DNA from 3 places in the Enterobacter sp. K510 genome. Region 3 is predicted to be linked to each of the others. Evidence: predicted binding sites of a transcription regulator. Region 3 holds the regulator's gene; each other region holds the start of a gene.

Region 1 (6,996 bases), on a different contig from region 3:
GATCCACATAAACGCCTGCGCTTTGGTGGCGGTATGCGCGATGATCTGGCCCGGGATCAGCGCCGCCAGAAACGCCGTCGCCTGGGCGAATAACATGCGCGCCCCCGACATCTTAGAGCGAATGTCATAGCGCGAGGTCATCTCTGCGGGCAGTGTGTCGTAGGGCACCATCAGCAGCGTGAACACCGTGTTGAACACCAGATAGGTGCCCAGATACCAGACATAGCCGAAGCCGCTCAGCCACATCAGCGCGAAGGTGAGGGAAAGCGGTGCGCCCAGAATGAAAAAAATGCGCCGCCTGCCCCAACGCGTGCGTACGTTATCGGTGATATAGCCCATCACCGGATCGGTAATGCCGTCCCAGATTTTACCAATCGCGAAAATAGACGCGGCAGCGGCCGGGGACAGCCCGGCCACCTCAATATAAAAATAGAGTAACCAGAGGCCGGTTATCGTCATCGCGCCGCTGCCAAAAATATCCCCCATACCCCAGGCGAGAATGTTTTTGGTTTTGACGTCGCGACGGCCAGCAGAAAGCGGTTCGTTTTGCATAAGGCGTGTCCCTGTCATTAAGGTGAAAACCTGTTCACCTTAATGAGCGGACGACGGCCTGACCCAGCGCTGCTTGCACGCTTTTTTGCCGTTCTGCGACGGCGTCTGAAGATCGGATCCGGCGACCAGTGAAACTGTGATCGCCAGTCGGTTAACGCACGGCGCGGGGCTGCGACATGTGCGTTTGCGCACGTCTCGTCCTTTTTACGCCTCGCCGGTTGTGAGGATCATCACGCAAAACGCCCGGGCAAATCCGTCGTTGTGACGAGGGGCAAGAATTGCGTGAAAAGCTGTTATCACCGCCTGGCGCGCCTTCTGTCCGGGTGCTGTGATGTCGCTCTTTTTAACGACGGCGAGTAAAACCATGCAACTGACACTTTCTCAATTTTCTCCCTGTGCCGACGGCATCACTCCGGACACGACCTGTTTTCAGCGGGCGCTGGATCTGCTGGCTGAGCGGGGCGGCGGCACGCTGACGGTCGGGGCGGGGCGTTACCGGGTGGGCGGGCTGCGCCTGCGTTCGCACTGCAGGTTGCACCTGGCGTCAGGAGCCCTACTGATAATAAGTGACGATTACCACGACTTTTGCCCGGTGCAAAGCCGCGCCGAATGTTCTGACCGCGCCTTTCTGTATGCCGCGGGGGCGAGCGATATTGCCGTCACCGGCGACGGGAAAATTTGCGGCAATAGCGCAAGCTGGTTCGCGGCCAGCGCCGATGAAATGGGCTACCGGCAGCCCGCGGCGCAGCGCCCCAGAATAATAGTGATGGAAGGGTGTCAGCAGGTCAGGCTGATGGATTTCACCATTGAAGATGCGCCAATGTGGACTATTCACCTCGTCGCCTGCCAGCAGATAAAAGTGCAGCGCGTCACGGTGCGTAACGATCTTTGTCTGGCGAATACGGATGCGCTGGATATTGACTGCTGCCAGCAGGTACAGATTTCAGACTGCGATTTTAGCGCGGCGGACGATGGCATCTGCCTGAAAACCGCCCGTCACACGCCTGCGTTACAGCAGCCTGCCAGCCAGATCGTCATCAACAACTGCCTGATCCGCTCGAAAAGCTGTGCGATAAAAATCGGTACGGAAACCGCCTTTGATATTGAGGATGTCACGGTGAGCAACTGCGTGATCTATCAGTCAAACCGGGGCATTGGCCTGGTTTCGCGGGACGGCGGCAATCTGCGGCGGATGATATTCAGCAATATTGTTTTCGACTGCCATACGGCACATCCCTGTCACTGGGGAAAAGCCGATCCGCTTTATATCTCGGTGCGTTACCGCGACCCGGCAATTGAACCTGGCGACGTTGCCATGATCCAGTTTCGCGGGCTGACGGGCTGCGCCGAGGGGGCCGTGAATTTTCACAGCGAGCCGTACGGCAAAATTCATCATATCCTGGTAAGCGATGTGCAGCTGCGTCAAACCTTCAGCCAGAGCGCGGAACAGGGTTTTTATGATATTCGCCCGCCCTGTAACCCGGCCTCGCCTGTCGGCAGCGGCAAAGATAACGCCTGGGCGCGCGATCCCCTGACGCAACATATCTGGGGCGTTGAACCTTATCCGGCAGGTCTGCCCGCGCTTTATGCCCGCGGCGTGGTGGCGCTGCGGGTACGTTTTTGCGACTTCCTGCGCCCGCAGCCGCTACCGGATGGCTGGTGCCCGCAGCACCTGTGGCTGGACGCCTGTGAAGGCGTCACCGTCGATGAGTGATCCTCAGGCGCTGATGCCGCTCTGCGGCAACTGTTGCGCCAGCCGTGTCGCCAGATAGCGCAGGCTGGAGAACAGCCCGGCGGCGTGTACGGCGTCGTTTTTAATGGTCAGCGAGGAGATCGTCCAGAGCTGCCCCTGCACGTTTTCATTAATCGCCCGGCTGAACGGCCCGAGGAACAGCCCGCACAACGTCAGCGCCGGGTTGAGCAGCGCGTCGGACAGTGGATGACGTTTCAGCCGATCGTCGCTGTGCAGCCTGTTCAGTTCGAGGCTTGCCCAGGGCGTCAGCAGATCCTGTTCATCGTAAGGGGAGATGATTTTAATATCGCCCAGCGCCGCCAGTACATCGTCTGAGAGTCGGCGTTTATTCACCGTGGCGATCTGACGCAGCGGCAGGTGCAGGGTGACGCCCGTCAGCCGCGGCCCGCCTTTTATTTGCAGGGTTTCGGTTGTGGCGTAATACGGGCTGTTCATGCCCACCACGATATTATCCGGCAGCGCGACGTCATGTTCCGCACACAGCGTACGCAGCCACTGCCATAATTGCGGCTCGTCCTGTTCGGTGAGGGAAATAGCGCATAATACCCGCGCCTGAATGGTAAATAAGCGCAGACAATCGGCAACCTTCACCAGATTACACAGCAGCACCACGCCAATAAATCCGGCCAGGGTTTCGCCGACGATATATACCATCTCCCAGCTTTCGTTTTTCTTAACCTGATAAGAGAACCACAGCATATCGAAAACAATAATGGTTAACAGCGCCAGGATCAGAAATAACAGTTGTGCCGCGCTGGTCCAGCCAAGCAGGTTACGAAACCAGTTAAACAGGCTCACGTCGCCCTCCTCGCTGTGGCCCACCATATCCCGACAGCGCAGGCAGAAGCGCTGGGCCAGAATGCCGCAAAACAGCGACAGCAGGGCGCATACCATACTTGAGATCGACAAATACCATTCGGCGGTGACCACCTTCATAAAGGCGAACATTTCCGGCGGGAACTGGGCATAAAGTTCGGCATTAGCTTTATGTTGCAGGTATTCTTTATCCGGTTTTGACGGCGGAGAGATATAGGATTTGATAATTTCAGTAGAAGTTTCATAAATCTGATAAATAGATACGACTTTATCATGTGATTTATTTATATGAATGAACTGACCGCAGGCGTAAAACAACAGCAGCGCAGGTAAAATCCAGGTGGCGAGAATAAAGCGAAAGTTTTTGAGCATAATCCATTGCTCCAGAGATAAATAACCAGCGCGAATTTTACTCGCCGCGCAGGTGAAAATAAACTGGAATTTATTATTGATTCTGTGAATAAAATAAGCGCATCGCGGGCGGAATTCATGCCGCGATGCGTTTTATGGATCAGTCGCAGGCATGGCCCTGCGGCGGAAGCGGTACGCCATCCAGCCACGCGCGGTTATCGCGCATCGCCAGGCGGCCTTCGGTAAACCAGCTCACCACCAGCGGATAGATCGCATGTTCCTGAGTCTGTACGCGGTCAGTAATGTCCGCTTCGGTATCGCCCTCAAAAATCGGCACTTTGGCCTGCAGAATTACCGGGCCGCCGTCGAGTTCATCCGTTACGAAATGCACCGAGGTGCCGTGCTCCGTATCGCCGTTTTCCAGCGCCTGACGATGGGTATGCAGCCCCGGATATTTCGGCAGCAGGGAAGGGTGAATGTTGATCAGACGTCCGGCAAAGTGCGCCACAAACGCGGGACTGAGAATGCGCATGTAACCGGCCAGCACCACCAGATCCGGGGCGTAGGCGTCGATTTCCTGCATCAGTTCATGGTCAAAGGCCTCGCGGCTGGCAAACAGATCGGCGGTCAGGGCGTGCGCAGGAATATCAGCTTCGCGCGCACGTTCAAGGCCGAACGCGTCGGCCTTATTACTGAAAACCGCACGGATCGTGGCGTTAATTTTTTTCTGCTTACAGGCATCGATAATGGCCTGCAAATTGCTGCCGTTACCGGAAATAAGCACCACGATATTTTTCATTACGCAATGACCACGCGTTCAGCGGAATCGGAGGCTTTGATAACGCCGATTTTCCAGGCAGTTTCGCCTTTGGCATTCATCAGCTCAATAGCTTTATCCGCTTCTGCTGCCGGCAGGGCGATCAGCATACCCACGCCGCAGTTGAAGGTGCGGTACATTTCATGGCGGCTGACGTTACCGGCCGTTTGCAGCCAGTTGAACACGGCTGGCCACTGCCAGGACGCTTCGTCGATCACCGCCTGGGTGTTATCCGGCAGCACGCGCGGAATGTTTTCCCAGAAACCGCCGCCGGTCAGGTGAGCGATAGCGTGAACGTCGACGTGCTCAATCAGTTCGAGAATGTTCTTCACATAGATGCGTGTCGGCGCCAGCAGGTGATCGGCAAGCGGTTTGCCTTCCAGCTCAGTGGTTTCCGCATCGCTGCCGCTGACTTCCAGAATTTTGCGCACCAGCGAATAACCGTTTGAGTGCGGGCCGCTTGAGGCCAGCGCAATCAGCACATCGCCGTCGGCCACTTTTGAACCATCAATGATTTCTGATTTTTCTACCACACCGACGCAGAAACCGGCGACGTCATAATCTTCGCCGTGGTACATGCCCGGCATTTCTGCCGTTTCACCGCCGACCAGCGCACAGCCCGATTGCAGACAGCCTTCGGCGATACCGCTGATCACGCTTGAGGCGGTATCCACGTCCAGTTTACCGGTGGCGTAATAGTCAAGGAAAAACAGCGGCTCCGCGCCCTGGACCACCAGGTCGTTCACGCACATGGCGACCAGATCGATGCCGATGGTGTCGTGGCGTTTCAGATCCATCGCCAGACGCAGTTTGGTGCCCACGCCGTCAGTGCCGGAAACCAGCACTGGCTCACGATATTTTTGCGGCAATGCGCACAGCGCGCCGAAGCCACCCAGTCCACCCATGACTTCCGGGCGACGGGTTTTCTTCACCACGCCTTTGATACGGTCAACCAGGGCATTACCCGCGTCAATATCAACACCGGCATCTTTGTAGCTGAGAGAGGTTTTATCGGTCACTGCTTCTGTCCCCACGCGTTTACTTGCGGTAGAAATAAATTTCGGCGCAATTCTAACAGCCCAGGCAAACGTTTGCGAGTGCATTGTTAGGGGGCAGGCGCGATTATTCAGTCAGGCTCATTTCCGCTATGATTGATCGGGATCAACACACTACCTGTAGCGCCGCGGACAAAAAGCGGTATAATCCGGCGATTTTTTTTGTGGCTGCTAACTGTCTGGGGAAGGAGAAGAGTATGAAGATCGTGGAAGTGAAACACCCACTCGTCAAACATAAGCTGGGACTGATGCGTGAGAATGACATCAGCACCAAACGCTTTCGTGAACTCGCCTCGGAAGTGGGTAGTCTGCTGACCTACGTCGCGACCGCCGACCTCGCTACAGAAAAAGTGACCATCGAAGGCTGGAACGGCCCGGTGGAAATCGAACAGATCAAAGGTAAGAAAATCACCGTGGTGCCCATCCTGCGCGCCGGTCTGGGCATGATGGAAGGCGTTCTGGAAAACGTGCCGAGCGCGCGCATCAGCGTGGTCGGGGTCTACCGCGACGAAGAGACGCTGGAACCGGTGCCGTACTTCCAGAAACTGGTTTCCAATATCGACGAGCGCATGGCGCTGGTGGTTGACCCGATGCTGGCAACCGGCGGTTCGATGATTGCCACCATCGACCTGTTGAAAAAAGCAGGCTGCTCCAGCATTAAAGTGCTGGTGCTGGTTGCCGCTCCTGAAGGTATTGCGGCGCTGGAGAAAGCGCACCCGGACGTGGAACTGTACACCGCGTCGATCGACCAGGGCCTTAACGAGCACGGATACATCATTCCGGGGCTCGGCGATGCCGGCGATAAGATTTTCGGAACCAAATAATTGAATAAATAAAAAACAGCCGACTTCGATAGTCGGCTTTTTTTTGAATAAAAGAAGCCATTCGTTAATAACAAACACAACTCAGAGGAAAACACTATGACGCGCCGTGCTATCGGGGTGAGTGAAAGACCGCCGCTTTTACAGACAATCCCGCTTAGTTTGCAGCACCTGTTCGCCATGTTTGGCGCAACCGTGCTGGTGCCAGTCCTGTTTCACATTAACCCGGCCACCGTGCTGCTGTTTAATGGGATCGGGACGCTGCTTTATCTCTTTATCTGTAAAGGGAAAATTCCGGCTTATCTGGGTTCAAGCTTTGCGTTTATTTCCCCGGTGCTGCTGCTGCTGCCGCTGGGGTATGAAGTGGCGCTCGGCGGCTTCATTATGTGCGGCGTGCTGTTCTGCATCGTCTCTTTTATCGTGAAAAAAGCCGGTACCGGCTGGCTGGACGTGATGTTCCCGCCTGCGGCGATGGGCGCAATCGTTGCCGTCATCGGCCTGGAGCTGGCCGGGGTGGCGGCAAATATGGCCGGTCTGCTGCCGCCAGAAGGGCAGTCGGCGGATACTAAAACGGTGGTTATCGCGCTGGTGACGCTGGGCGTGACGGTCTTCGGTTCGGTACTGTTCCGCGGCTTTATGGCGATCATCCCGATCCTGATCGGCGTGCTGGCGGGATATGCACTGTCGTTCGTCATGGGGGTGGTGGATACCACGCCCATCGCCGAAGCCCACTGGTTTGCGCTGCCGACCTTCTACACGCCGCGCTTTGAGTGGTTTGCCATCTTCACCATTCTGCCGGCTGCGCTGGTGGTGATTGCCGAGCACGTCGGG
Region 2 (6,996 bases), 190 kb from region 3:
TTGACGTCAGGGCGAATTTGTCGGCGGTATCGGCAAAGCCCGGCGCCGTCACCATGATCACCCAGGGCGCGGCCAGCATCCCCAGCACGGTCACCACCGCCAGCGCCAGCGTCAACAGACCGGACACATAGGAGACAAACACGCGGGTGGCGTCGTCGCCCTGCTTGCTTTTGTATTCCGCGAGGATCGGCACAAAGGCCTGCGAGAACGCCCCTTCGGCGAAAATACGCCGCAGCAGGTTAGGTAATTTGAACGCCACAAAAAAGGCATCGGTGGCCATCCCGGCCCCAAAAACACGCGCCACAATGGCGTCCCGCGCAAATCCCAGTACGCGGGAAAACATGGTCATTGAGCTGACTGCGGCCAGCGATTTTAATAAATTCATTACGTTGTTCGTCCACAACCTGACGGCAAAACGCCTGCAGAGCAGGCGTCGGGGGGTATGGCGGGTAGTCTACCTGGATTGCGGTGAAATACTACCGGCTTATGTTACGGGCGGTTACTCCGTCATCGCCTCGCGCCAGAGTTTTTCAATCACGCGCTGCGCCAGCACGGCCTGTTCACCGGCGGTTTCGGGAACCGTCTGATTTTGCACGCATTCGATAAAATGACGGGCGCAGCCCACAAATCCGCGCTGCTCAAGCGTGCTCTGCCAGCCGGGCACCGGACGAAGGATCACCCCCTGCCCGCGCTCCTCCCGCCAGTCGCGCATATCGGTAACGTCATACAGGCCGCCGTCGGTCACCGCCTGTACCCACTCGCGCTGACTGCCAGCGCGGCGGTGCATGCTGGTGGTGATCTGCAACAGATCGCTGCTGAAGTGATGTTCGGCGTAGCACATCTGCCCTTCGTCATTGGTGTGCAGCACGCCGCCCTGCAACTGCGCCGGGCCGCCTGCCAGCCAGAGGGCGGTGTCCACCACATGGAGATAATCATCAAGCAGCGTAAAGCGCAGATCGTGCGGGCCGACGCTGTCGCTGCGATGCTTGTCCATGCGCAGCGACGCCCCTTTTTCCAGCCGGGTTTTCAGATCGCGGTACAGGGGCGCAAAGCGGCGATTAAAGCCGACCATCAGCGTCAGTTTTTTACGCGCCGCCAGCTCCACCAGCCGCTCGGCATCCGCCAGATTATCCGCCAGCGGCTTATCGACGCAGACGTGCACCCCGGCATTTAACAACTCGCTGACCACGGCATAATGCGATGCGGTCGAGGTATGCACAAAGACCGCATCGCACTGGCTGGCAAGATGCGCCAGCGAGTCGGCATAGGGCAGACGCCAGCTTTCACATACCGGCAGCGCTTTTTCCCGCGTCGGCGACCAGGCAGCCTGTAGCGTCCAGTCCGTTGCCGCCGCCAGTACCGGCAGCCAGGCTTTTTGCGCGATGCCGCCAAGCCCTACCACACCAATTCGTAATCGGCTCACTTCATTCTCCCGTCTGTGTGAGTAATGGATACGGAGGCTAAAGCGGCCTCGTTGTTCAGCAGATGATGCATAATCGTCAACGCCCTGCGGTCCAGTCGGTGGCCGTTAACGCCGTCAGCACGTGATCGCGCCACTGACCGTCAATCAGCAGATAAGCTTTGGCGTAGCCTTCCTTTTCAAAACCGAGACGCGCCAGCAAATCGCCGCTGCGTTTATTGTGCGGCATGTAGTTGGCCATAATGCGGTGCATATGCTGCGTGCGCTGCATATAGCGGATCGCCGCGCTTAAGGCTTCAAACATTAACCCCTGCCCCTGCCATTTCTGACCAATAGAGTAGCCAAGGTAGCAGGCGTGAAAAGATCCGCGTACGACGTTGGAAAAGTTCGCCACGCCGATGATCTCTTTTTCTGCGGGATCGAGCAGCGCAAAGTAAAAAGCGCTGCCCTGTTTATGGAATTCGTTGATCATGCCGAGGCGGGCCTGCCAGCCGGAAGGATAACAATGGCTGTCATCGCGGATCGGCTCCCAGGGTTTCAGAAACTGGCGATTTTCTGCGTAATAATCGGCCAGCCGCCAGGCATCACGCTCATGCACCAGACGCACTACCAGGCGATCGGTGGTCAGGCGTGCTTTAGGTACGTTACTGCGATAGCCAAACATCAATAACCACTCCTTCCGCTCACGTCTTGTTACCCCTTTTCCTTAACTATACCTGCGCAATGCCGGTCTGTGAAAACAGCAACATACCATTTTCTGCGCCGGAATGGAGTTTCGATGAAGGTCATCAATCAAAGCGGTGGTTTGATGAAAAAATATTGTCGCCGCGGCGGGTGGGAAAATGCCGCGTCACCCCGCAGAATAAGCAGGTGATTTTTTGTTCCCCGGAGGGGAGATGTCCCGCGTATCGCAGGCACGGAGCCTGGGTAAATATTTCCTGCTGATCGACAATATGCTGGTGGTGCTGGGCTTCTTTGTCGTCTTCCCGCTTATCTCTATTCGTTTTGTCGATCAGCTTGGCTGGGCGGCGCTGATGGTTGGTATTGCCCTCGGTCTGCGTCAGTTTGTCCAGCAGGGGCTGGGGATTTTCGGCGGCGCGGTGGCGGATCGCTTTGGCGCCAAGCCGATGATCGTTACCGGTATGCTGCTGCGCGCCGCCGGATTTGCCGCCATGGCGGTGGCGCATGAACCCTGGCTGCTGTGGTTTTCCTGCATTCTTTCCGGGCTTGGCGGAACGCTGTTCGATCCGCCGCGCTCGGCGCTGGTGGTCAAACTGGTGCGTCCCCGGCAGCGCGGCCGCTTTTTCTCGCTGCTGATGATGCAGGACAGCGCCGGGGCGGTGATTGGCGCGCTGCTGGGAAGCTGGCTGTTGCAGTACGATTTTCGCCTGGTGTGCGCCACCGGCGCGGTGCTGTTTATCCTCTGCGCGGGCTTTAACGCCTGGCTGTTACCGGCGTGGAAGCTGTCGACGGTTAAAACGCCGGTGCGTGAAGGGCTACAGCGGGTGCTGCGCGATAAACGCTTTGTGACCTACGTGCTGACGCTGACAGGTTATTACATTCTGGCGGTTCAGGTGATGCTGATGCTGCCGATTATGGTCAACGATATCGCCGGATCCCCTGCCGCGGTGAAATGGATGTACGCCATTGAAGCCTGTTTGTCGCTGACCCTGCTCTATCCCATCGCCCGCTGGAGCGAGAAACGTTTTCGCCTTGAGCACCGCCTGATGGCCGGGTTGCTGCTGATGTCGCTCAGCCTGTTGCCGGTAGGTATGGTCGGGTCGCTGCAACAGCTGTTTATGCTGATTTGTCTGTTTTATCTCGGCGCGATTATCGCCGAACCGGCGCGGGAAACCCTGGGGGCGGATCTGGCTGACGCCCGTGCGCGGGGCAGCTATATGGGCTTTAGTCGACTGGGGCTGGCTTTTGGCGGTGCGCTGGGTTACGCGGGCGGCGGCTGGCTGTTTGACGCCGGAAAACTGTCGGCGCAACCGGAGCTGCCCTGGCTGATGCTGGGGCTAATCGGTCTTGCCACCTTCGTTGCCTTGTGGTGGCAGTTCAGCCAGAAAAGCGCCCGCACAGAGGTGCCGGAGCCAGGCATCTGATTTGAAAGCCGCATTTTTCTCTTCCATACTGAAAGTGAGAACCACAATCATCTGGAGGAGAAACGTGAAGCTCTATATCTACGATCACTGTCCGTTCTGTCTTAAAGCCCGCATGATTTTCGGCCTGAAGAATCTCCCCGTCGAACTGAACGTGTTACTCAACGATGACGAAGCCACGCCGGTGCGTATGATTGGTCAGAAGATGGCGCCGATCCTGCAAAAGGACGACAGCCGCTATCTGCCGGAAAGCATGGATATCGTCCACTATGTTGATCAGCTTGACCATCAGCCGCTGCTCACCGGCGCGCAAAACCCGGCTATTGCCGACTGGCTGCGCAAGGTGAATGGCTATGTGAATCGCCTGCTGATCCCGCGCTTTGCCAAATCCCCCTTTGATGAGTTCGCCACGCCGGAAGCGCGCGCGTATTTTGTGGCGAAAAAGGAGGCGGCTATCGGCGATTTTGCGGAGCACCTCGCCCACTCCGCCGGGCTGGTTAAGAACATCAGCGACGACCTGCGGGCGCTGGATAAGCTCATCGTCAAGCCTAACGCCGTTAATGGCGAACTCTCTGAAGATGACATTCATCTCTTCCCGCTGCTGCGTAACCTGACGCTGGTGTCAGGCATCACCTGGCCGACCCGCGTGGCGGATTACCGCGATAATATGGCCAAACAGACGCAAATTAATCTGCTCTCATCCATGGCAATCTGAGCGTAACGGGACGGGTGCGAAAGCGCCCGTCACTCTTTTCGGTGTTTTCTGCTGGCATATGCTGCACTGGTGCGGGATGCTCCTTTATGTCACGATTGGCATAAAGGTGTCATGTTGAGGAAACCGATGAAGAAGATAGTCTTAGCCGCCACGCTGATTGTGAGTGGTTTACTCGCCGGGTGTAATCCGTTAACTCAGTACACCGTAAGTGAGCAGGAAATTAATCAGGCGCTGCAAAAGCGTAACGATTTCTCCCGCGATATTGGCGTGCCGGGCGTGGCGGACGCGCACATTGTGCTGCGTAATCTGAGCAGCGCGATTGGCCGCGAAGAGCCCAATAAAGTCACCCTTACCGGCGATGCGAATCTGGATATGAATTCCCTTTTCGGCAGCCAGAAAGCCACCATTGCGCTGAAGCTGAAAGCGCTGCCGGTTTTTAATAAAGAGAAAGGCGAAATCTACCTGCAGGAGATGGAAGTGGTGGATGCCACCGTCACGCCGCAGAAAATGCAGAGCGTCATTCAGACGCTGATGCCCTATCTTAACCAGTCGCTGCGTAACTACTTTAACCAGCAACCCGCCTATGTGCTGAGGGAAGATAGCAGCCAGGGGGAAGCGCTGGCGAAGAAATTCGCGAAAGGGCTTGAAGTCAAACCCGGCGAAATCGTCATCCCTTTTACTGACTAACCCAGGGGCGCCAGGCGCCCTTTTTTATGCGTCCTGTGCGGAAAAGGGATGCAAACGAAAACGTTTACGCCTATCCTTTGTGCCCGGCATAAAACCAGCCATCACTGACTGATTACCACGCAAGCCGGAGCGCACTCATGACAGCACAACCCCAGGTTTTGAAAATCCGCCGCCCAGACGACTGGCACATTCATCTTCGTGACGGCGATATGCTGAAAACGGTCGTGCCCTACACCAGTGAGCTGTATGGCCGGGCGATCATCATGCCGAACCTGGTGCCGCCCATCACTACCGTTGATGCCGCCATCGCCTATCGCCAGCGCATTCTCGACGCCGTCCCCGCCGGACATGATTTCACGCCATTAATGACCTGCTATCTGACCGATACGCTGGATCCGGACGAAATCGAGCGCGGCTTTAACGAAAAGGTGTTTACCGCCGCCAAGCTTTACCCGGCTAACGCCACCACCAACTCCAGCCACGGCGTGACCAGCATTGACGCCATTATGCCGGTGCTGACGCGCATGGAAAAACTGGGCATGCCGCTGCTGGTGCACGGTGAAGTCACGCACGCGGATATTGATATTTTTGATCGGGAAGCGCGCTTTATCGACACCGTGATGGAGCCGCTGCGTCAGCGTCTGCCGGGTCTGAAAGTGGTGTTTGAACACATCACCACCAAAGATGCCGCCGACTATGTGCGCGACGGCAATGAGCTGCTGGCCGCCACCATTACCCCACAGCACTTGATGTTTAACCGCAACCATATGCTGGTGGGCGGCGTGCGCCCGCACCTGTACTGCCTGCCGATCCTAAAGCGTAATATCCACCAGCAGGCGTTGCGTGAACTGGTCGCCAGCGGTTTTACGCGCGCTTTCCTTGGCACCGACTCGGCCCCCCATGCCCGTCATCGTAAAGAAGCAAGCTGTGGTTGTGCAGGCTGCTTTAACGCGCCGACGGCGCTGGCAAGCTATGCCACGGTGTTTGAGGAGATGGGGGCGCTTGCGCACTTCGAAGCCTTCTGCTCGCTGAATGGTCCGCGTTTTTACGGCCTGCCGGTCAATGAGAGTTTCGTGGAGCTGGAGCGTCAGGAGGAGCAGGTGCCGGAAAGCATTGCCCTTACCGATGACACCCTGGTGCCCTTCCTCGCCGGAGAAACCGTGCGCTGGCGCGTGAAGCGTTAAAAATTCGCTGCCCCCTGTTGTAAATGCAGGGTAATGACTGTATAAATAACCAGTAAATTATACAGGGGGCAACTATGCGTATCGAAGTGACTATCGCCAGAACCACCGCCTTACCGCCGGGCGCTATTGATGCGCTGGCTCAGGAACTCTCCCGCCGCGTCTGTGATGACTATCCGCACAGCGAAGGCAAAGTTTCAGTACGTTTCGCCGCCGCCAACAGCCTGACGGTGTTCGGCGCAGCGAAAGAAGATAAAGACCGCGTCAGCGAAATTCTCCAGGAAACCTGGGAAAGCGCCGATGACTGGTTCAGACAGGATTAAACTACAACCTCACTAAGCAGTACCCTCATTGTTCTTCTTGCCGGGTCGCCCCGGCTTTTTTTTGTTTTTTTCAGCCACTTTCCGATTGAAATCAGGGGATGATGAAAAAACAATCCGCATCTCCTGCCCCTTTCTTTCAAAAAAATTTAAATAAAAAGACGGAATTGCCGATAGTTCTAATAATTAACGCATTCACGTTAATTATTGATATACTTAAGCTGCTTCAGAAAAACACGCATTGAACCTCAATAATCGTTGTATTCACGTACGCAAATGGGGGTTGAAATGGTTAAAAATAATGAAGTCATTCAAACTCATCCGCTCGTAGGGTGGGACATCAGCACCGTAGACAGTTACGATGCCATGATGCTGCGTTTGCACTATCAGACCCCAAGCCAGCCCGACCGTGATGACACTGAGGTCGGCCAGACGCTGTGGCTCACCACTGAAGTTGCCCGTCAGTTTATTTCGATTCTGGAAGCAGGGATCGCCAAGATCGAATCCGGTGACTATCAGGCAGATGAGTATCGCAGACACTAGATCGTGAGTATCTTCTGTCCTCCAGGCA
Region 3 (6,996 bases):
GCCTGGGCAGAGAAGCCGCAGCTTGGCAGCTTAGGGGAACCTTTCATGTACAGCAGGATCGGGTTTTCAGCGATTTGACGCTGGATTTTTTCGATGGTCTCGCTCATTGTCTTGCTTCCTTAACTTCTTCTACGACAGTCGTCTTATTGTAGCGGTTCAGACAACCCACGGAAAATAACATTTTGTTCACCACGCGTTATATTATCGTCTGTCGGATAAAGATGCCTTAAGAATATCAGTTTGCGCGAAACGATTCGCTCATGCCTTAACCGTTTCCTTCCCTGAATTGCTGCTTTTTTTTGCGCTTGTTAACGAAACAGCGCAAGGATGCAAAAAGGCTCTTACCTTTTTAGCATTTTATGCTTTAGAATCGACGAGTTTTGAAAATCACACGCACGCATGATTTCATGCCTGCCCGAATCAGGGGATTGCTCAGTGGCGCGGATAAATAAAGTCTCGATCACGCTCTGTGCTTTGGTTTTTGCTTCGCTGACGTTTGCGCCATTAAGCCAGGCGTCTGAACAGGCGCGGCCCTCTGCCGTGCAAAAAACGCATCTGGCGAAAACCAGCGACCGTAAGAAGCAAAGCACGACCCAAAAGACAACAAAGAAAAGCAGTGGCAGCAGTAAAAAAATAGCTAAAAAAGCATCCAGCAGATCCGCCAGTCAAAAAACCTCCAGCAGAACAAAACGCGTCTCATCCGGTACTAAAACCAGCAGCCTCGCCTCACGCAAAAGCAAATCCAGCCCGGGGAAAATTGCCGCCGTTACCTTTACGGAAAAGTGCACCACCCGCAAAGGCCGCAAGCAGCACTGCGTGAAAGTGAAAAGCAGCAAGCCGGTTACCCTGGCAGACGCGCATAAAGTGCGCATTAAAAAGGCCCAGACGGCGGCGTTATCGACATTAATGAATCAGATCGGCAAACCCTATCACTGGGGCGGCACCTCGCCGCGTACCGGCTTCGATTGCAGCGGGCTGGTGTATTACGCCTATAAAGATCTGGTGAAGTTCCGCATCCCGCGCACCGCCAATGAAATGTATCACCTGCGTGATGCCTCGCCGGTCAACCCGGGCGAGCTGGAACGGGGCGATCTGGTGTTCTTCCGCACGCAGGGTCGCGGCACCGCCGATCACGTGGGCGTCTACGTTGGCAATGGCAAATTCATCCAGTCGCCGCGCAGTGGTCAGGATATTCAAATCACTTCCCTTAGCGAAGATTACTGGCAGCGTCATTATGTGGGCGCGCGCCGGGTGATGACGCCGAAAAACGTCCGCTAAAAAAAACACCCTGCCGGACTGCGCAGGGTGTTTTTCTTTTTTACTCAGTAACGATCAGTTCGCCACGCATTCCCGGCGGGCATCGGCGCGACCGGAAAACAGCACCAGCAGCAGCGCGAGCGCCGCAATAACAGCGCCCATCACCGGCACGACGGCGTAGCCTAATCCTGCGGAGATCACCGCGCCGCCTGCCGCCGCGCCCAGCGCATTGCCGAGGTTAAAAGCGCCGATATTCACGGACGAAGACAGCCCCGGCGCTTCATGAGCGACACGCATCACGCGCATCTGCAATGGCGGCACCACCGCGAACGTTGCGGCACCCCACACCACCATCGCCACGGCCGCGCCGATATCGCTTTTCACCAGCAGCGGGATCGCCAGCATGATCACCATCAGCAGCAACAGAAAGCCTTTCAGCGTGCCGCTGACGGAACGATCGGCAAACTTACCGCCCAGGTAATTGCCCAGCGAGAAGCCCACGCCGATCAGCACCAGCATCGCGGTGACAAAGAACGGCGTCGCGTGATTAAGCTCCTGCAACACCGGCGAGATGTAGGTATAGAGAGTGAACATCGCCCCGGCGCCCAGCACGGTGGTCAGCAGCGCCGATAAAACCTGCGGGCGCATCAGCACCGCCAGCTCCTGGCGCACATCCGGACGCACGCCCGCGCTGCCCTTCGGCAGGGAGAAGAACAGGCTTAACATCGACACCACGCCAAGACCTGCGGTGGCGAGGAAGGACATCCGCCAGCCGATGGTTTCCCCAAGCCAGGTGGCCGCAGGAACGCCGCCGATATTGGCGATGGTCAGTCCCATAAACATGGTCGCCACGGCGCTGGCCTGTTTATGTTTCGGTACCACGCTTGCGGCCACCACTGACCCCAGGCCAAAGAAGGCGCCGTGGTTAAGACTGGTGATAATGCGCGACAGCAGCAGCGTGGTGTAATCCGGTGCAATGGCCGACAGTACATTACCGAGGGTGAAAATCGCCATCAGGAAGATCAGCGCGTTACGGCGGGCGCGGTGCGACAGCAGCAGCGTCATCAGGGGGGCGCCCACCATCACGCCGATCGCATAGGCGCTGATCAGCATGCCGGCGGCAGGGATCGAGACGTCAACGCCACGGGCGATTACCGGCAGCAATCCCATGGGTGAAAATTCAGTTGTACCTATCCCAAAAGCCCCGATTGCCAGTGACAGCAGGGGAAAATTTATCTTCATTATTACATGACTCCAGTAATGCGATGGCGTACAGAGCGCCTCGCGGTGAAGTCAAAAGCATGACATTAATCACAAAAAAACAGAAGTTAATGAAGTGACAAAAGATTATTGCAAATTTGATAACAATCGGCGGGAATGAAAAAGAGAGGGAGAGCGCTCTCCCTGCTCTGGATCAATTAAAAGCGGCAGTCATTGCGCCAGCAACGATCAGGCTGAGCACGATTACGGTAGTAAACAGCGAATACTTCAGATTGCTATCCATCATTTTTTCTCCTTTGTTAACCCCCACAAAAAGTGAGATTGCTCATTTTTGCACAGTTAAACGCAAAAATCTTCTCTGTTTTAGATTGATAACCATTTTTAGGCTTCCCCTTTTCATCAAGATCAGCCAGAATTCCACGCTAAATTTATTCGCGTACCGGCCACTGACCCCTCCTGACGTCCTGTGTTGTTTTCCCGGCGTATCGCAACCTGAAAATGTTGCGCGAAGGGTTTTTTAAGGCAAACGTTTACCTGTAGCAGTATCAGGAGCTTAAGATATGGTCTGGAGTGAGATCTAATGGCAACAATTAAAGATGTAGCGAAACGCGCAAACGTTTCCACTACAACCGTATCACATGTTATTAACAAAACCCGTTTTGTTGCGGAAGAAACGCGCAACGCGGTGTGGGCAGCTATCAAAGAGCTGCATTATTCCCCGAGCGCGGTGGCGCGCAGTCTGAAGGTTAACCATACCAAGTCGATTGGCTTGCTGGCGACCAGCAGCGAAGCGCCCTACTTTGCCGAAATCATTGAAGCTGTTGAGAAAAACTGCTTCCAGAAGGGCTATACCCTGATCCTCGGCAACGCCTGGAACAATCTTGAAAAGCAGCGCGCTTATCTGTCGATGATGGCGCAAAAGCGCGTCGACGGCCTGATGGTGATGTGTTCTGAATACCCGGACCCGCTGTTGCGCATGCTGGAAGAGTACCGTCATATCCCGATGGTGGTGATGGACTGGGGCGAAGCGAAAGCGGACTTTACCGATTCGGTGATCGATAACGCCTTTGAAGGCGGCTATATGGCGGGCCGGTATCTGATCGAACGCGGCCACCGTGAAATCGGCGTCATTCCGGGCCCGCTTGAGCGTAACACCGGCGCGGGCCGTCTGGCGGGCTTTATGAAAGCGATGGAAGAAGCGCTGATTAAGGTGCCGGAAAACTGGATCGTGCAGGGCGACTTTGAGCCGGAATCCGGCTACCGCGCCATGCAGCAGATCCTCTCCCAGCCGCATCGTCCGACCGCAGTCTTCTGCGGCGGCGACGTGATGGCGATGGGCGCGCTCTGCGGGGCTGATGAAATGGGTCTGCGCGTGCCGCAGGACGTGTCGCTGATTGGTTATGACAACGTGCGCAACGCCCGTTTCTTCACCCCGGCGCTGACCACCATTCACCAGCCGAAAGACTCGCTGGGCGAAACGGCCTTCAATATGCTGATGGACAGGATCGTCAGCAAGCGTGAAGAGTCGCAATCCATTGAGGTGCACCCGCGTCTCATCGAACGCCGCTCGGTCGCCGACGGCCCGTTCCGCGACTATCGCCGCTAAGCCTGCCGGGAGCCAGTCACTCTGGCTCCCGCAACCACTCTTTATTCAGCGTCTCGCTGTCTCCTAAATAATCCAGCAGCCAGCTTAAGGCGGGCGAATTATCCTTTTGCTGCCACGTCAGGCAACAGGCGGCATCCGGGAAGGGATTTTCAAGCGGCAGCGCCACCCACTCTCCGCGATCAAGCCAGGGCCTGGCAAAATGCGCCGGTACCATGCCGATACACAATCCCGCCGACAAACAGGCCGCCGAGGATTCCCAATCGGGCGCGATGATGCGCCGCTGGTTATCCAGCAGCCAGGTAATACGCTTGGGCAGCGAGCGGGAGGTGTCCTCGCGCACCAGCGACGGCCAGTTGCGCAAGGTGTCATCGCTCAGCGGCCCGTCCATCGCCGCCAGCGGGTGTTCACGGGATACCACGCACTTCCAGCTCAATTTCCCCATATCCCGGAAGGCGTAGCGCCCGCCCACCGGCACCGCCTGGGTCGCGCCAATCGCCAGTTCCACGCGGCCATCCGCCAGCGCGTCCCACACGCCGTTGAATACTTCCTGAAAGACGATCAGCTCCACATCCTGAAAGTGGCGGTAGAAATCGACGATCATTTGCCTGCTACGTTCGGGCTTAACGATATTGTCCACCGCGATGGATAACTGCCCCCGCCAGCCGTTGGCGATCTGCTGACACTGCTGACGGGTGATCTGCATTTTTTTGATAACAGATCGCCCTTCCTTTAAAAACCAGCGTCCGGCGGGAGTAAGCACCACGTCACGGTGACGGCGCTCGAACAGTGGCACCGCCAGCCACTCTTCCAGCTGCCGCACCGTATAGCTCACCGCCGATGGGACCCGGTGGAGTTCCTGCGCGGCGGCGCTGAAGCTGCCGGTTCGTGCCACCGCATCAACCACTTCCAGTGAATATTCTGACCACATGTTCTGCCTGCAAATTTTTTGAATGCAATGTGCAAATATTAGCGTTTCACAACCGTCATTGCACTCCCTACACTCTGCCGCTCTGCTCACCTGCCAAAACAAGAGAACGTGACATGAAACCTGGAAAAGGATTTTTAGTCTGGCTGGCGGGGTTAAGCGTACTGGGCTTTCTGGCTACAGATATGTATTTACCCGCCTTCGCCGTTATTCAGAATGATCTTCAAACCCCGGCGGCTGCTGTCAGCGCCAGCCTGAGTCTGTTTTTAGCCGGATTTGCGGTTGCGCAACTGGCGTGGGGTCCGCTGTCCGATACTTATGGTCGCCGCCCGGTGCTGTTAAGCGGTCTGGCGCTCTTTGCCGTCGGCTGTCTGGGCATGCTGTGGGTGCGCGACGCCACCTGGCTGCTGGTGCTGCGTTTTATCCAGGCGATCGGCGTCTGCGCCGCCGCCGTCACCTGGCAGGCGCTGGTGACGGATCACTATCCGGCACACCGCACTAATCGTATCTTCGCCACCATTATGCCGCTGGTGGGTCTCTCTCCGGCCCTTGCGCCGCTGCTGGGCAGCTGGATCCTCGCGCATTTTTCCTGGCAAATGATTTTTATGACGCTGTTTGTCATTACGCTGGTGCTGATGCTGCCCGCGCTGCGCCTGAAGCCGGTGGTAAAAAAAACCACCAGCAGCGACGTGCCGCTGACCTTTGCCACCCTGCTCCGTTCCCGGGATTACCGCGGTAACGTGCTGATCTACGCCGCCTGCTCCGCCAGCTTCTTCGCCTGGCTGACCGGCTCGCCCTTTATCCTCAGCGAAATGGGCTACGGCCCGGCGGCCATTGGCCTGAGCTATGTGCCGCAAACCATCGCCTTTCTGATCGGCGGCTATGGATGCCGCGCAGCGCTGCAAAAGTGGCAGGGTAAAAAGTTACTGCCGTGGCTGCTGGTGTTCTACGGTCTGAGCGTGGCGGGTACCTGGATAGCCGGGCTGGTGGCGGGTCAATCCCTCACTGCGCTGCTGGTGCCCTTCTGCGTGATGGCAATGGCGAACGGCGCCATTTATCCCATTGTGGTGGCCCAGGCGCTGCGCCCGTTCCCGCAGGCGACCGGACGTGCGGCGGCGCTGCAAAATACCCTGCAACTGGGGCTCTGTTTCCTTGCCAGTCTGGTGGTGTCCGCGCTTATCGGCACGCCGCTGTTGACCACCACCAGCGTAATGCTGATCACCGTATTACTGGCCGCTGCCGGTTACCGGATGCAGCGTCATGGTGTAACAGACGCGGATGCTGAAACCGCCTCTGCATAGTTCACCGGGCAACTATGTTACAAACCAGTGATTAGGTTGCTAAGAATTTACTATTGTATCTGCCGGATCTGAGGCCTATACTCATTTCCGGCACATATAATTACGATAAATATTATGCAGTAACAGGCGCAGGATGACGCCTCTCTCACCACGGATGGCCTTTTCGGCAAGGGTAATCTCCCTTCCTCTGTTCTACGTCGGATTTCTGGCTCGCGGACCATTCCGTGAGATTTCTCACAAACCCTAAAAAGCGACTACGCTGTTTGAAGGTTCTGATCACATACAGGTGATGGAGAAGCTATGAGTTCATCGTGCATAGAAGACGTTAACATACGGGATGATGACTGGTTTCGTATCGTAAGCGAACTGCTTGGCCGGGCGGGGATCACAATCAACGGTTCGTCCCCGGCAGATATTCAGGTCAAAAATCCTCATTTTTTTAAACGCGTGCTGCAGGAAGGATCGCTGGGGCTGGGTGAAAGTTATATGGACGGCTGGTGGGATTGCGAACGGCTGGACATTTTCTTCAACAACGTCCTGCGTGCCGGTCTTGAAAACCAGCTCCCGCACCATCTCAAAGATACACTGCGTATAGCGGGCGCCAGATTATTTAATTTGCAGAGCAAGCGCCGGGCATGGATCGTCGGCAAAGAGCATTACGATTTGGGTAATGATCTGTTCAGCCG

Evidence for each region. The regulator PurR, encoded in region 3, represses purine synthesis genes. The targets are predictions, from matches to a motif close to CANGCAAACGTTTGCNTG.
Region 1: the regulator PurR is predicted to act here: its motif matches at 5,370-5,387, upstream of purM (phosphoribosylformylglycinamidine cyclo-ligase).
Region 2: the regulator PurR is predicted to act here: its motif matches at 4,978-4,995, upstream of pyrC (dihydroorotase).

What each region holds. Positions count from the first base shown of each region.
Region 1 covers NZ_JBNRLQ010000008.1:114,416-121,411, forward strand. The annotation lists gene ACQUTD_RS15205 (MFS transporter) at 1-486, opposite strand, end outside; gene ACQUTD_RS15210 (hypothetical protein) at 592-744, opposite strand; gene ACQUTD_RS15215 (glycosyl hydrolase family 28 protein) at 917-2,266, shown strand; gene ACQUTD_RS15220 (hypothetical protein) at 2,270-3,493, opposite strand; gene purN (phosphoribosylglycinamide formyltransferase) at 3,633-4,271, opposite strand; gene purM (phosphoribosylformylglycinamidine cyclo-ligase) at 4,271-5,308, opposite strand; gene upp (uracil phosphoribosyltransferase) at 5,542-6,168, shown strand; gene uraA (uracil permease) at 6,265-6,996, shown strand, end outside.
Region 2 covers NZ_JBNRLQ010000004.1:122,597-129,592, reverse strand. The annotation lists gene murJ (murein biosynthesis integral membrane protein MurJ) at 1-385, opposite strand, end outside; gene ACQUTD_RS08425 (Gfo/Idh/MocA family protein) at 500-1,423, opposite strand; gene rimJ (ribosomal protein S5-alanine N-acetyltransferase) at 1,500-2,084, opposite strand; gene mdtH (multidrug efflux MFS transporter MdtH) at 2,317-3,525, shown strand; gene grxB (glutaredoxin 2) at 3,590-4,237, shown strand; gene ACQUTD_RS08405 (lipoprotein) at 4,364-4,924, shown strand; gene pyrC (dihydroorotase) at 5,062-6,108, shown strand; gene dinI (DNA damage-inducible protein I) at 6,183-6,428, shown strand; gene bssS (biofilm formation regulator BssS) at 6,714-6,968, shown strand.
Region 3 covers NZ_JBNRLQ010000004.1:309,428-316,423, reverse strand. The annotation lists gene grxD (monothiol glutaredoxin 4) at 1-107, opposite strand, end outside; gene ACQUTD_RS09340 (NlpC/P60 family protein) at 436-1,278, shown strand; gene ACQUTD_RS09335 (MFS transporter) at 1,333-2,499, opposite strand; gene cydH (cytochrome bd-I oxidase subunit CydH) at 2,672-2,764, opposite strand; gene purR (HTH-type transcriptional repressor PurR) at 3,059-4,084, shown strand; gene punR (DNA-binding transcriptional activator PunR) at 4,101-5,012, opposite strand; gene punC (purine nucleoside transporter PunC) at 5,126-6,310, shown strand; gene cfa (cyclopropane fatty acyl phospholipid synthase) at 6,611-6,996, shown strand, end outside.